Linked DNA regions of Aquabacterium sp. OR-4. The protein of the gene in region 2 interacts with the protein of the main gene of each other region in a pairwise test. Links are inferred from orthologs where the notes say so. Each region holds a gene or a part of one and is shown on either strand. Other genes may lie near its edges.

Evidence for each region. Proteins that work in one complex are often made in the same cells at the same time.
Region 1: the proteins of lysA (region 2) and N4G63_RS17525 interact in binary tests that used the Escherichia coli proteins (3 or more experiments, as listed by UniProt). The link is inferred for Aquabacterium sp. OR-4 from one-to-one orthologs.

Annotation. Positions count from the first base shown.
Region 1 is NZ_JAOCQD020000002.1:1,193,463-1,200,345, forward strand. The notes cover bases 2,398-5,269. They hold N4G63_RS17525 (response regulator transcription factor), read right to left. Parts: upstream 4,246-5,269; coding sequence 3,550-4,245; downstream 2,398-3,549. Other genes in these bases: N4G63_RS17520 (sensor histidine kinase), read right to left, coding at 2,398-3,543; N4G63_RS17530 (MFS transporter), read right to left, coding at 4,289-5,269. Outside these bases: N4G63_RS17510 (hypothetical protein), read right to left, coding at 1-26; N4G63_RS17515 (TonB-dependent receptor), read right to left, coding at 38-2,182; more of N4G63_RS17520, read right to left, coding at 2,305-2,397; more of N4G63_RS17530, read right to left, coding at 5,270-5,542; N4G63_RS17535 (antibiotic biosynthesis monooxygenase family protein), read right to left, coding at 5,609-5,959; N4G63_RS17540 (SMP-30/gluconolactonase/LRE family protein), read right to left, coding at 5,983-6,883. UniProt on the Escherichia coli protein: Response regulator member of the two-component regulatory system CpxA/CpxR which responds to envelope stress response by activating expression of downstream genes including cpxP, degP, dsbA and ppiA.
Region 2 is NZ_JAOCQD020000002.1:1,895,310-1,902,318, reverse strand. What follows is about bases 2,104-5,101. They hold lysA (diaminopimelate decarboxylase), read right to left. Parts: upstream 4,244-5,101; coding sequence 2,963-4,243; downstream 2,104-2,962. Other genes in these bases: N4G63_RS20555 (penicillin-binding protein 1A), read right to left, coding at 4,892-5,101; cyaY (iron donor protein CyaY), read left to right, coding at 4,487-4,855; lptM (LPS translocon maturation chaperone LptM), read right to left, coding at 4,240-4,392; N4G63_RS20575 (ABC transporter ATP-binding protein), read left to right, coding at 2,104-2,851. Outside these bases: N4G63_RS20585 (ABC transporter permease), read left to right, coding at 1-801; N4G63_RS20580 (ABC transporter ATP-binding protein), read left to right, coding at 822-1,862; more of N4G63_RS20575, read left to right, coding at 1,859-2,103; more of N4G63_RS20555, read right to left, coding at 5,102-7,009. UniProt on the Escherichia coli protein: Specifically catalyzes the decarboxylation of meso-diaminopimelate (meso-DAP) to L-lysine. Is not active against the DD- or LL-isomers of diaminopimelate.

The sequences.
Region 1 (6,883 bases), 700 kb from region 2 along the record:
AGCCCCTTGTGGAGAAGACGGTTCATGGTGTTTGGGTTCAGAACTTGTTGGTCAACACCAGGCCGTAGGTGCGCGGCGCGCCCACGGTGCTGTAGCCGAAGAATTCGCCGGTCTTGGGCACGTAGTTGCCGGCGTTCTTGACGTAGAGGTTCACGCCCCAGCGGTCGCTGTCGGGGCGGTACTGCAGCGACAGGTCCAGCTGGCTGTAGGCCGGCTGCAGCGTTGCCGCGCTCTCGCTGATCGACACGTACTGCTGGCTGGTGTGGCGCAGATCGGCTCGCAGCGTCACGGTGCCGCCGCGCAGCTCGATCGGGTGCTCGACCCCCGCCTTGAGCGTGAGGCGCGGTGCATGCGGCAGCGGCGCACCGGCCATGCTGAACTCGCTGGCGCTGGCAAAGTCGTGCAGGCGCAACTCGCCCAGCTTGGCGTCCAGCCAGGCCAGGCTGCCGCGCAGCCAGGTGCCGGTGGGCAGCAGGGCCTGGGTTTCCAGCTCCAGGCCGCGGATGGTCTGGCGCGGCACGTTCAGCACGTTCGACAGGAAGAAGTCGGCCGGCGTGGCCGGCGCCGGGTTCAGGTAGTTGTCGATGGCCTGGTAGTTGCGATAGTTCATCTGGTAGAGCGCAGCGTTGAACTGCAGCGTGTTGGCCAGCCAACGGCTCTTCAGGCCCAGCTCCATGCTGCGCAGGTGCTCGGCCTCGAAGCGCGGGCTGGTGGCATTGAAGGTGTTGAAGCCTCCCGGCCGGTAGGCCGTGGACAGCGTGGCATAGGCCATGGCCTGCGGCAGCCAGTCGTATTCGAGCGACAGCTTGCCGTCGTTGCTGCGCCAGGTCTCGCCGCCGGGGCGGAACACATTGGTCTTTCTGTCGCTGGTGTGGCGCAGCCCGGCCACCAGGCGCAGGCCCTGGCCCAGCGGCACGGTGGTCTGGCCGAACACGGCGTTCGAGCGCGTGGTGTCGATGCTCTCGGGCGTGCTGCCGCAGCCCAGGAAGCAGCTCTGCACATTGCGCATGTCGTAGCGGTAGACACCCATCACCCACTGCAGCGGCGAACCGGCCTGCGAGGCCAGGCGCACCTCCAGGCTCTTCTGGCGCGCCGGGTTGGGGTCGTAGCTCCAGGTCTCGGCACCGCGGTGCGAGGCATCCCACTTGCGGTACACGTCGCCGCTGGCGTTCTGCCAGGCCGGCAGCAGCGTGAGCGTGCCGATGCCCACATCGGCATCGATCTGCGCCCACAGCTTGGTGGCGTCGTAGCTCTGGGTGCCCACCTTCTCGGCGTTGTCGAAGGCGCCCGCGCTGTCGGTGTGCCTCTCGGCGGTGAGGCGGGTGGCGGCGTTGTCCCAGTTGGCATCGGGGATCAGGCCCACGCCCTTGCCACCCAGGTGGATGCGCTCCACGCCGGCCAGCACGCGCAGGCCCTGGCTGGGCTGGAACAGGGCCTTCAGCCGCACGCCACTGGCCTGGGCATCGTTGAAGCCATCGCTGAGAAAGCCGTCGCGGCTGATGGCGGCGGCCGAGGCGCGCAGCGCGATCATCTCGTTGACCGGAACGGTGAATCCCACCTCGCCGCGCACCAGCTTGTGACTGCCCATCTCCAGCGAGGCCTGGCCATCGCGCCGCCCGAGCACCGGGTCGCGGGTGATGAAGTTCACCGCGCCCGAGGCGGCGTTGCGGCCGTACAGCGTGCCCTGCGGGCCACGCAGCACCTCCACCCGGTCGAGGTCGAAGAAGCCCAGCGTGGTGGTCTCGGCGCGAAAGCTGTAGATGCCGTCGTAGTTGGTGGACACGGCCGACTCGCCCATGCCCGGTGGCATGTCGGAGCCCACGCCGCGCATGGCCACGATGTTGCCGCGGGCGGCGCCCTGCACCTCCACGCTGGCCGCGTTTTTCAGCAGCTCGGCGCCGCTCGAGAGGCCCTGCTGCGCAATCTCGGCGCCGGTGACCACCTGCATCGCGATCGAGGTCTTCTGCGCATTGGCGGCGCGGCGCTCGGCGGTGACGATCACGCTCTGCAGCTGGCCGCGCTGGGTGGCGCCCTGCATGGGCTCGGGTGGGTCGGCGCGATCGCCAGGCGGCGGCGGTGGCGGTGGGGACACAGGCGTCTGGCCCTGCGCCGCGCTGCCGAACACGCCCAGCGCGGTGAGCACGGCCAGGCACAGGGGGGTGGGTCGAAGGCGCAGGGTCATCGGAGTCTCCGGTTCGTTCTGGGTGGTTGGCTCGGGCATGGCGCGGCCCTGCCAGGTCTGGGCCCGGCTGGGGCAGCGGTGGATCGGGGAGCGGGCGGCGCGGCAGGCCAGACCCGCGGGGATCAGCTCGGCGAGGCCCTGGGGCCGCCCGCCGTGATCGGCATCGTCATGGCGCCATGATGGTCAGGGCCGGCCGCCGCGTCCTCAGGGTTGCACCCGGCGTTTGCGTTAAAGCCGGTAAAGGCATGCGCCGGTGGCACCGGCAGCTGCAGGCAAAGAGCCAGGCCGCCCCCATCACGCGGCTGGGCCTGGATGCGGCCGCCATGCGCCTGCAAGGCCCGCTGCGCAATGGCCAGGCCCAGGCCGAAACCGGGTGCCGCCGGGGCCCCGGCGGCTGGGGCCGCCACGCCACGCACAAAGGGTTCGAACACACGCTGGCAATCCTCGGCCGACAGGCCGGGCCCGCGGTCGCGCACCCACAGCGTCCACCAGGCATCGCCCGCCTGCCAGTGCACGGCCAGCTCGACCTCGCCGCCGGGCGGCGAAAACTTCAGCGCATTGCGCAGCACGTTGTCGAAGGCCCGCTGCAGCAGCTCGCCCTGGGCGGCCAGCAGCGGGCCCTCGGCGGGTGCGGCCAGCGTGAGCCTGCGGCCCTGGCCTTGCTGCTGGGCCTCGAAGCGGGCATCGTCCAGCACCGAGTGCAACAGGGCCTGCACGTCCAGGCCCTCGGGCTCGGCCCCGAGCGGCACCCCGGCCACACCCGACTCCAGCCGCGCCAGGGTGAGCACCTCGTCAACCAGCGCATCCAGCCGCTCCACCTCGTGGTCGATGCGCTGCAGCGTCAGGGCCGGTATGGCAGCGGCGGGGTTGCGGCGCAGCAGGCCGGTGGCCATCTGCAGGCGCGCCAGCGGCGAGCGCAGCTCGTGCGACACATCGTGCAGCAGGCGCGACTGCGCGCCCAGCAGCGTCTGCAGCTGCTGCGCCATGCGGTCGTAGTCGCGCGCCAGCTCGGCAAACTCGTCACGCTGGCGGCCCAGCTGCGGCGCCAGGCGCTGCGCCAGCTGCCCCGCCGCGGCGGCGCCGAAGGCCTGGCGCAGCAGCCGGATCGGACGCGACAGCGACCAGGCCAGCACGCCGCTGAAACCCAGCGCGATGAACCCGCCCACCAGCACCGGCATGCCAGCCGATTGCGCCACCGTGGGCGGCATCGGCGGCAATTGCACCAGTGCCGGGAACAGGCGCGCAAAAAGATGAATGCCCACGCCGGTGAACAGCGAGCTGCACCAGCAGGCCGCAAACACCTTCCAGAACAGCCCGCCTGGCGCGCGCGACCAGAACGAACGCACCGCGCCGGCGGCCATGGCCGCTCAGTGCAGCTCGCGCAGCAGCTGGTAGCCCATGCCGCGGATCGCGCGGATGCGCGGCTGGCCATCGGGCTGGGCCCCCAGCTTCTGCCGCACCGCGCACAGGTGCACGTCGATGCTGCGGTCAAAGCGGCCGGCGGGGCGGCCGAGCGCGCGGCGCGAGAGCTGATCCTTGCTGACGATGTGGCCGGCCTCGCTGGCCAGCACCTCCAGCAGGTTGAACTCGGTGGGCGTGAGCAGCAGCTCACGCTGCGCCCATTGCGCGCGGCGCTGCTCGGGCCACATCACCAGGGCGCCGGCGCGCAGCACCTGTTGCGGCTGCAGTTCGGGCGCATCGGGCCGGGTGCGGCGCAGGATGGAGCGCACCCGCGCGGTCAGCTCGCGTGGCGTGCAGGGCTTGGGCACGTAGTCGTCGGCACCCAGCTCCAGGCCGCTGATGCGGTCGGCATCGTCGCCGCGGGCGGTGAGCATCAGCACCGGGATGCGGCTGCGCGCGCGGATGCGGCGCAGCACCTCCTGGCCATGCAGGCGCGGCAGCATGGCATCGAGAACCACCAGCGCGTAGCCGCCATTGAGCGCGCCGCGCACGCCCTCGGGGCCGTCGTGCACGGCATCCACCGCAAAGCCTTCCTGCGACAGGTACTCGCCCATCATCGCGGTGAGGTCGGGGTCGTCGTCGATCAACAGCAGGCGTTGCATCGCAGCTGCTCCCGTCAGGCGGTGCACAGGCTGTGGCGGCGGGTCAGCGCCCCTTGCGCAGCACCGCCACCGCCACCGCCACCAGGCCCAGGCCCAGCAGCACCTGCCCCTCCAGCCCCACGGCCAGCGCGCGGCTGCCGCCCAGCTGCTTTTCAAGGCCGACGATCAGGATCGGGTTGACGAACATGCCAAAGAACAGGCACGACTGGAAGGCCCCGGTGCCCATGCCGCGGCGCGAGACCGGCAGCACGCGCATCGTCCAGGTCACCATGGTGGGCAGCAGCACGCCGGCGCCCAGGCCGTTGACGAAGCCGGCGGTGGTGAGCGCGGCGTAGTCGCCAGCGCCCTTCATCAGCCAGAAGCCGCAGCCTGCCACCAGGCAGCCCAGCGCCAGCTGCCAGCTCACCGCCAGGCGCTGCGCCAGCACCCAGCCGAACAGCAGGGTGCCGCTGATCACGCCCAGGCTGTTGATGCCGTAGGCCATGCCGATCTGGGCCGGGCTCTGCACGCCGATGGCGCCATGCAGGTAGCCGAAGTGCACCGGCACCGTGAGGAACATGATGCCCAGCAGCACGGCCAGTGCGCAGATGAAGCCCAGCACCCGCGGGCGGAAGGACTGCGTGTCCTCGCGCAGCTGCTCGGCGCTCATGGTGGCGCGGGTCTGCGGCTCCCACAGGTACACCATCATCAGCGGCGCCAGCAGCAGGCTGATCGCAAACACCGCATAGGGCGCACGCCAGCCCTGCTCGGCAATCATGCCGCCCACGGTGTTCATCAGAAACGCCGAGGTGGCCGACACCGTGGTCTGCAACGACATGAAGCGCTCGCGCCGCGCACCCTCGTAGTAGTCGCCGATCATCGCGGTGCTCACGGTCATCAGCACCGCCTCCATCACGCCCAGCGCAAAGCGGCTGGCGATGATGGCGCTGAGCGAATCGAGGTACATCGGCGCCGTGCCCACCACCGCGTAGAAGGCGGTGGCCCCCACCAGCAGGCGCTTGCGCCCCAGGCGGTCGGCCAGCTCGCCGACGAACACGCTCAGGCCGGCCATCATCAGCATCGGCGCGGTCATGGTCAGCGGCACCAGGTAGTCGGCGCCCGGCACATCCTTGAAATGCGCCTGCATGGCCGGCAGGCTGGGGCCCAGGATGGCCGTGACCAGCACCGTGAGGCTGGCCGTGACGAGCAGGATGAAGGCCTGGATCAGCCGCGGCTCGCGCGGCAGCGCTGCCGCGTGGCCGGCCGGGGCGCCCACGCTGGCCGATCGGGGCAGCGGGCTGCTGGTGGTACTGCGCATCGGAAGTCTCCTGACGGGATGTTGTGGGTGTTGTGCGGGCAGTGTCGCGGACAGGCCGGCGCGGGCTCAGTCACCCGCGTTGCGGACTTTCCCGGCCATCGCGGCCTCGCCGTCCGTGGCCGGGCCGGGCGATACCGCGCGGTAGAACGCCGGCTGCGGCGGCTCGGCCAGATGGGCCTGCAGCAGTTCGTGCCAGCGGGCGTGGCTGGGCGACTGGCCGAAGCCGAGCGTGCGGTCGTCCACCGCGCGCCACTCGATCAGCAGCAGGTACAGCGGTTCGCGGCCGACCGCGCGGCGCAGCTCGTGCGACAGGTAGCCGGCCTGGCCGGGCAGCAGGCGCTGGGCCTTCTCGAAGGCCTGCTCGAATGCCGCCTCGTGGCCGGGCCGGACGGTGAGCGTGGCCACTTCGAGCATCATCGCCAGCAGGGCCGGGGCCGCGCTCAGCCGCGCGGCCAGTGCGCCAGCGGCAGGCCGGCCACGGGTGAGCGAAAGCTCGGCAGCGTGCTGCCGGCCAGGCTGCCCAGGTACACGGTGCGCAGGTCGGGCCCGCCAAAGGCAATGCTGGCCATCATCGGCGCCAGCGTGCCGCGGCAGGCGGCCATCAGCTCGGGCGTGGTGGTGCCGGCCTGGTAGTGGCGCTCGTACTCGGCCAGGGCCTGCGGCCGGCCGTCATCGAGCAGCGTGAGCACCTGGCCGTCGGGCGTCAGCGCGATCAGCCGCTCGGTGAGCACCAGCGTGATCCACAGGTTGCCAGCCACGTCGAGCGCAAAGCCGTCCGGAAAGCCGCCCAGATCGGCCGGGCCGTAAACCTGCCGGTCGCTCAGCGCGCCATCGGGCATCACCCGCAGGCGCGAGATGCGGCGGGCGTTCGTCTCGGCCACGTACAGCCACTCTTCATTGGCATCGAGCCGGGCCTCGTTGGTGCCCACGAAGCCATCGGCCACGATGCGGATGCCGCGCTCGTCGATCAGGCCCACGTAGCCATCGGCGGTCTTGTCGTTGATCGAGCGGGTCCACGGCACCTGGCGGGTGGTGACGGTGAACCAGATGCGGCCGCGGCTGTCGGTGAGCACGAAGTTGGTCTTGCCCAGCGGCCGGCCATCGAGCTGGTTGAACAGCGTGCGCGAGCGGCCGTCGCGGGTCATCAGCTCGATGGCATCGGTGCCGAAGTTGGCGATCAGGATGTCGCCCTCGGCGCTGAAGGCGATGCCATTGGGCAGGCTGCCGCCCAGGATCAGCGATTGCGCGTCAAGCGGGCGGTCGGGCCCGGCGGCCTGCTGGCGGATGAGCTGCTGCGCGCCATCGGGGGCGATGCGCATCACGCCGCGGGCGTCGGCCGTC
Region 2 (7,009 bases):
CTGTTCACGCCCTGGCTGGCGCCGCACAACCCGCAAGACCTGGCCTCGCTCGATCTGATGGATGCGCGCCTGCCGCCGGCCTGGATGCCTGAAGGCAAGGCCAGCTACTGGCTGGGCACCGATGACCAGGGCCGCGACATCGTCTCGTCGCTGATGTACGGCTTGCGCATCTCGCTGTTCGTGGGCCTGGCCTCGGTGGCGCTGTCGCTGGTGATCGGCGTGGGCCTGGGCCTGCTGGCCGGCTTTGTGGGCGGCCGGGTCGATGCCTTCATCATGCGCGTGTGCGACGTGATGCTGTCGTTTCCGGCCATCCTGGTGGCGCTGCTGATCGATGGCGTGGGCCGCGCGATGTTTCCCGATGCCCACGAGACCCTGGCCTTCTCGGTGCTGATCCTGGCGATCTCGCTGACCGGCTGGGTGCAGTACGCACGCACTGTGCGCGGCAGCACGATGGTCGAGCGGCAGAAGGAGTACGTGCAGGCGGCGCGCGTGATCGGCGTGTCGTCGCTGCGCATCATGCGCCGCCATGTGCTGCCCAATGTGCTGGGGCCGGTGTTCATCCTGGCCACCATCCAGGTGGCCTCGGCCATCATCACCGAGGCCACGCTGTCGTTTCTGGGGGTGGGCGTGCCGCCCACCTCGCCCTCGCTGGGCACGCTGATTCGCATCGGCCAGGACTTTTTGTTCTCGGGCGAGTGGTGGATCACCATCTTTCCCGGCCTGGTGCTGATCCTGGTGGCCCTGAGCGTGAACCTGCTCGGCGACTGGCTGCGCGATGCGCTGAACCCGCGCCTGCGCTGATGACCACCGCTTTCGATCCGATGTCTTCCCAAGCCCTGCTCGAAGTGCGCCACCTGCGGGTGGAGTTCCCCACCCGGCGCGGCACGCTGCGCGCACTCGACGACGTGTCGTTTGCCATCGCCCCCGGCGAGATCCTCGGCGTGGTGGGTGAATCCGGCGCCGGCAAGTCGCTCACCGGTGCGGCCATCATCGGCCTGCTCGAGCCGCCGGGCCGGGTGGCGGGCGGCGAGATCCACTTCGACGGCCAGCGCATCGACCACCTGGCACCCGAGGCCATGCGCCGCATTCGCGGCCGCCAGATCGGCGCCATCTTCCAGGATCCGCTGACCTCGCTGAACCCGCTGTTCACCGTGGGCCAGCAGATCGTCGAGACGGTGCAGGTGCACCTGGGCCTGGATGCCGCGGCGGCGCGCCAGCGCGCCATCCAGCTGCTGCGCGACACCGGCATCCCGGCGCCCGAGCAGCGGGTGGATCACTACCCGCACCAGTTCTCCGGCGGCATGCGCCAGCGCGTGGTGATCGCGCTGGCGCTGGCGGCCGAGCCGCGCCTGATCGTCGCCGACGAGCCGACCACCGCGCTCGATGTGTCGATCCAGGCCCAGATCATCGGCCTGCTGAAAAAGCTCACCAAGGGCGAGGCCGGCAACGCCGCCCCCGCGGCCGTGGCGCCGGCCAGCCTGGCACCACTGCCCCACGGTGCCGCCGTGATGCTGGTGACGCACGACATGGGCGTGATCGCCGAGGCCTGCGACCGCGTGGCGGTGATGTACGCCGGCCGCATTGTCGAGATCGGGCCGGTGGCCGATGTCATCCACCGCCCCGCGCACCCCTACACCATCGGCCTGATGGGATCGATTCCGTCCATGGACCACACGAGCGAGCGCCTCGCGCAGATCGACGGCGCCATGCCGAGGCTCAATGCCATCCCCACCGGCTGCGCCTTCAACCCGCGCTGTCCCCAGGCGTTCGAGCGCTGTCGCAGCGAGCGGCCCGATCTGATGGCGGCCGGGGCCACGCGGGCGGCATGCTGGCTGCATGCGCCCGGCGAGGGGCAGGCATGAGCGCGCTGGTGCAAGTCGACGGGCTGGCCAAGACCTTCGATGTCTCGGCGCCCTGGCTCAACCGCGTGGTCGAGCGCAAGCCGCGGCAGTTTGTGCATGCGGTCGACGGTGTCAGCTTCAGCATCGAGCGGGGCCAGACGCTGGCCCTGGTGGGTGAGTCGGGCTGCGGCAAGAGCACCGTGGCGCGCCTGCTGGTGGGCCTGTACCCGCCCAGCCGCGGCACGGTGCAGTTCGACGGCGCCGACACGCGCCACACGCTGGCCGGCAGCGGCGCGCGCGCGCTGCGCCGGCGCATGCAGATGATCTTTCAAGATCCGTATGCCAGCCTGAACCCGCGCTGGGCGGTGCGCGACATCGTTGGCGAGCCGCTGCGCGAGCATGGCCTGGTCACCGAGGATGCCGCGCTGGCCGATCGCGTGGCCGCGCTGCTGGCCCAGGTGGGCCTGTCGGCAGCCGACATGGCGAAGTTTCCGCACCAGTTCTCGGGCGGGCAGCGCCAGCGCATCTCGATCGCCCGCGCGCTGGCCACCGAGCCCGAGTTCCTGATCTGCGACGAGCCCACCTCGGCGCTGGATGTCTCGGTGCAGGCCCAGGTGCTGAACATCATGAAGGAGCTGCAGCGCCGCCGCGGCCTGACCTACCTGTTCATCTCGCACAACCTGGCCGTGGTGCACCATGTGGCCGACCGGGTGGGCGTGATGTACCTGGGCCGGCTGGTGGAGCTGGCCGAGCGCAGCACGCTGTTCAACACGCCGCGGCATCCGTACACGCGCATGCTGCTCGATGCCATTCCCGACATCGCGATGACCGGCCGCCAGCGCACGCCGGTGCAGGGCGAGGTGCCCAACCCGCTGAACCCGCCCAGCGGCTGCGCCTTCCACCCGCGCTGCCCGCATGCCAATGCGCGCTGCAGTGCCGAGCGGCCCGAGCTGACCGAGTTCAAGGGCATCCGCGTGGCCTGCCACGCCGTGACCGAAGGCCGGATTTAGAACCGCCCGTCAATGCGCGGCGCGGGTCGAGCGCCGGGCCGCTCCCAAGCCGGCCCGCGACCCGCCCGGCGGGTGGCGCCGCGTGCACGCGGCGCCGGGTGCCGTCAGTTCTCAGACCTCGTCGCGCAACAGGTCCTGCACCTGTTCGCGGCGGCGGATCAGCGTGATGCTGCCCTGGTCCAGCATCACCTCGGCCGCGCGCGGGCGGGTGTTGTAGTTGCTGGCCATGCTCATGCCATAGGCGCCGGCCGAGAGCACGGCCAGCACATCGCCTTCGCGCACGGCCAGCGTGCGGTCGCGGCCCAGCCAGTCGCCCGACTCGCACACCGGGCCCACCACGTCGCAGGCCTGTGCCGGCACATCGTGCCGCGCCTGGCAGGGCTCGATGGCCATCCAGGCCTCGTACATGGCCGGGCGCACCAGGTCGTTCATCGCCGCATCGACGATGCAGAAGTTCTTGCTGCCCTCGCTGCCGTCGCCAGGCTTGAGCACCAGCACCTCGGCCAGCAGCACACCGGCATTGCCCACCAGCGAGCGGCCGGGCTCGAACAGCACCTCGCGGTGGCCGTGGCCGCGGGCGTCGATGCGCGCCAGCAGCGCGCCCACCAGCACATCGGCGGCCGGCGGCTGCTCGTCGCTGTAGGTGATGCCCAGGCCGCCGCCCAGGTCGAGGTGGTGGATCTGCAGGCCGTCGGCCTCGATCTGCTCCACCAGGTCGAGCAGGCGGTCCAGCGCATCCAGGTAGGGGCTGGCATCGGTGATCTGCGAGCCGATGTGGCAGTCGATGCCCACCACGCGCAGCCCCGGCAGGCCGGCCGCCAGCCGGTAGACCGCGCGCGCGCGCTGGTGCGCCACGCCGAACTTGTTGCCCTTCAGCCCGGTGGAGATGTAGGGATGGGTGCCGGCATCGACGTCGGGGTTCACGCGCAGGCTCACCGCGGCGGTGCGACCCAGGCCGCTGGCCACCTGCGACAGCGTGTGCAGCTCCGACTCGCTCTCGACGTTGAAGCACTTGACGCCGGCTTCGAGCGCCACGCGCATCTCGGCGCGCGTCTTGCCGACGCCCGAGAACACCACCTTGGCCGGATCGCCACCGGCGGCCACCACGCGGGCCAGCTCGCCGGCCGACACGATGTCGAAGCCGCAGCCCAGCGCCGCGAAGGTGCGCAATACCGCCAGGCTGCTGTTGGCCTTCATCGCGTAGCACAGCAGGTGTGGCCGGCCGGCCAGCGCGCGCTGGTAGGCCGCCGCGGCGCTGAGCATCGCGTTGCGCGAATAGGCGTACAGCGGCGTGCCGTGGCTGCGGGCCAGGGCCTCGAGCGAGACACCGTCGAACCACAAGGCGCCGTCGGCGCGGCGTTCAAGAAAGGGGGCGCCGGGCAGGGCGGTCATCGGGAGGCTCCGGCAGCGGCAGGGGAGGTGTGGTTGGCGGCGGGCACCGAGGCGGCCGCCCCGGCGGCGGTGGCGCCGGGCAGGGCCAGCGGCCCCTTCTGGCCGCAGGCCGAGACCAGCAGCGCGGTGCCCAGCAGGGCGGCGCGCAACCCGATCCGCCCGGCGCGCTTGCCCGACGCACGGCATGGGGCACAGGCCCTCGCTACACTCGATCGCAATGTCATCCGCCGAATTTTACCGACCATGAGCACCGCCGCCCCTGCTGCCACGCCGCTGTCCGACGCCGAGTTCCGCCGCCTCACCGGCGACGTGCTGGCCGCCATCGAGGCCACGGTCGACCGCTGGCTGGAGGCCGATGTCATCGACATCGACGTGCACCGCACTGGCGGCCTGCTGGAGATGAGCTTTCCGGGCGGTAGCAAGATCGTGGTCAACACCCAGCCGCCGCTGCACGAGCTGTGGCTGGCCTCGCGCGCGGCGGGCCAGCACTTCAGGCATGTGGATGGGCGCTGGCTGGACACGCGCGAGGGCGGCGAGTTTTTTGCCGAGCTGTCGCGCCAGGCCAGCGCGCAGGGTGGCAAGGCGCTGAGCTTCGAGCCGCCGGCGGCCTGAGCGCGGCGCGGCCTCGGGCGCTTGCCGCCCGAAGCGTCAGCGGAAGAGATCCAGGATGCCCTTTTTCTCTTCTTCGCTGGCCGGCTTGGGCAGTTTGTCGTCGAGGCCGACGCTGCTGATGCCCTCGCCACCGCCGAACTCCTCGAACACCCAGTCACCGCCGCGCTGGACCAGGCCCTCGGGCACCGGCAGGGTCTGCTCGGGCAGTTTCTTCAGCGCATGCTGCATGAACTCGATCCACACCGGAAGCGCCAGGCCGCCACCGGTTTCGCGATCGCCCAGCTTGCGCGGCGCGTCGTAGCCGATCCACACCACCGCCACCAGGTTGGGCTGGAAGCCGGCGAACCAGGCGTCCATCGAGTCGTTGGTGGTGCCGGTCTTGCCGTAGAGATCCATGCGCCGGAAGCTCTGGTACACCTTGGCGGCGGTGCCGGAGCGGGTGACTTCGCCCATCAGCTGGGTCATCACGAAGGCGTTGCGGGCGTCGATGGCGCGGGCTGACTCATCGGCCGGGGCCATCGGGGCCTGCATCAGCACGCGGCCCTTGGCATCGGCAATGCGCGTGATCAGCGCCAGCGCACTGCGCAGGCCGCCGCTGGCAAACACGCCGTAGGCGCTGGCCATCTGCAGCGGCGTCACCGAGCCGGCGCCCAACGCCATGGTCAGGTAGGCCGGGTGCTTGTCGGCGTCAAAGCCGAAGCGCGTGGTCCAGTCTTGCGCAAACCGCACGCCGGTGGACTGCAGCACGCGGATCGAGACCATGTTCTTCGACTTGGCCAGCGCCGTCTTCAGCGCCATCGCGCCCTCGAACTTGCCGTCGTAGTTCTTGGGCTCCCACGGCTGGCTGCCGGTGGTGCCAGCGTCGAAAAACAGCGGGGCGTCGTTCACCACCGTCATCGGGGTGAAGCCCTTCTCGAGCGCCGCCGAGTAGATGAAGGGCTTGAAGCTCGACCCCGGCTGGCGCCAGGCCTGGGTGACATGGTTGAACTTGTTCTTGCCGAAGTCGAAGCCGCCCACCAGCGCGCGGATGGCGCCGTTGCGCGGGTCGAGCGCCACGAAGGCGCCTTCCACCTCGGGCAGCTGGGTCAGCGTCCAGTCGCCCTTGGCCCCGCGCACCGCGCGCACCACCGCGCCGCGGCGGATCTGCTTGTGGGCCTCGGCCTTGTCGGCCAGGCCCGAGGTCACCGGCTCCAGGCCCTTGCCGGACACGCTGATCTGCTCGCCGCTCTGCAGCACCGCCAGCACCTTGCGCGGCGATGCCTCCAGCACCACGGCGGCCTTGAGTTCGTCGTTGTCGGGATGCTCGGCCAGGGCCTCGGCCACGCGGGCATCCAGCGCTGCGGCGTCGGTCGGCAGCTCGACAAAGCCTTCGGGGCCGCGGTAGTGCTGGCGGCGCTCGTAGTCGAGCAGGCCGCGGCGCAAGGCCCGGTAGGCGGCGGCCTGGTCGCCCGAATCAATGGTGATCGTCACGTTCAGGCCGCGGGTGGTGGTGTCGGCGCCGTACTGGCTGGCCACCAGCTGGCGCACCGTCTCGGTCACGAACTCGGCATGCACCGCGTTGTCGGTGGGCGTGCGCAGCCGCGGTGTTTCAGCCCGTGCGCGCTCGGCCTGCTCTTCGGTGATGAAGCCGTTGGCCTCCATGCGGTCGATGATGTGCTGCTGGCGCCGCTTGGCCCGCTGCGGGTTGCTCACCGGGTTGTAGGCCGAGGGCGCCTGCGGCAGGCCGGCCAGCATCGCGGCCTCGGCCACGCTGAGGTCTTTGAGCGCCTTGCCGTAATAGATCTCGGCCGCCGCGGCAAAACCGTAGGCGCGCTGGCCCAGAAAGATCTGGTTCATGTACAGCTCGAGGATCTGGTCCTTGCCGAGCTGGCGCTCGATCTTCAGCGCCAGCAGGATCTCGTAGATCTTGCGCGTGAAGGTCTTTTCGGTGCTCAGGTAGAAGTTGCGCGCCACCTGCATGGTGATGGTGCTGGCACCCTGGCTCTTGGCCTTGTTGAACTGCGCCAGTCCGGCGCGCAGCACGCCGACATAGTCGACCCCGCCGTGGCGGTAGAAGCGCGCGTCCTCGATCGCGAGCACCGCGTCCTTCATTACCTTGGGGATCTGTGCGATCGGTGTGAAGGTGCGCCGCTCCTCGCCAAACTCGCCCAGCAG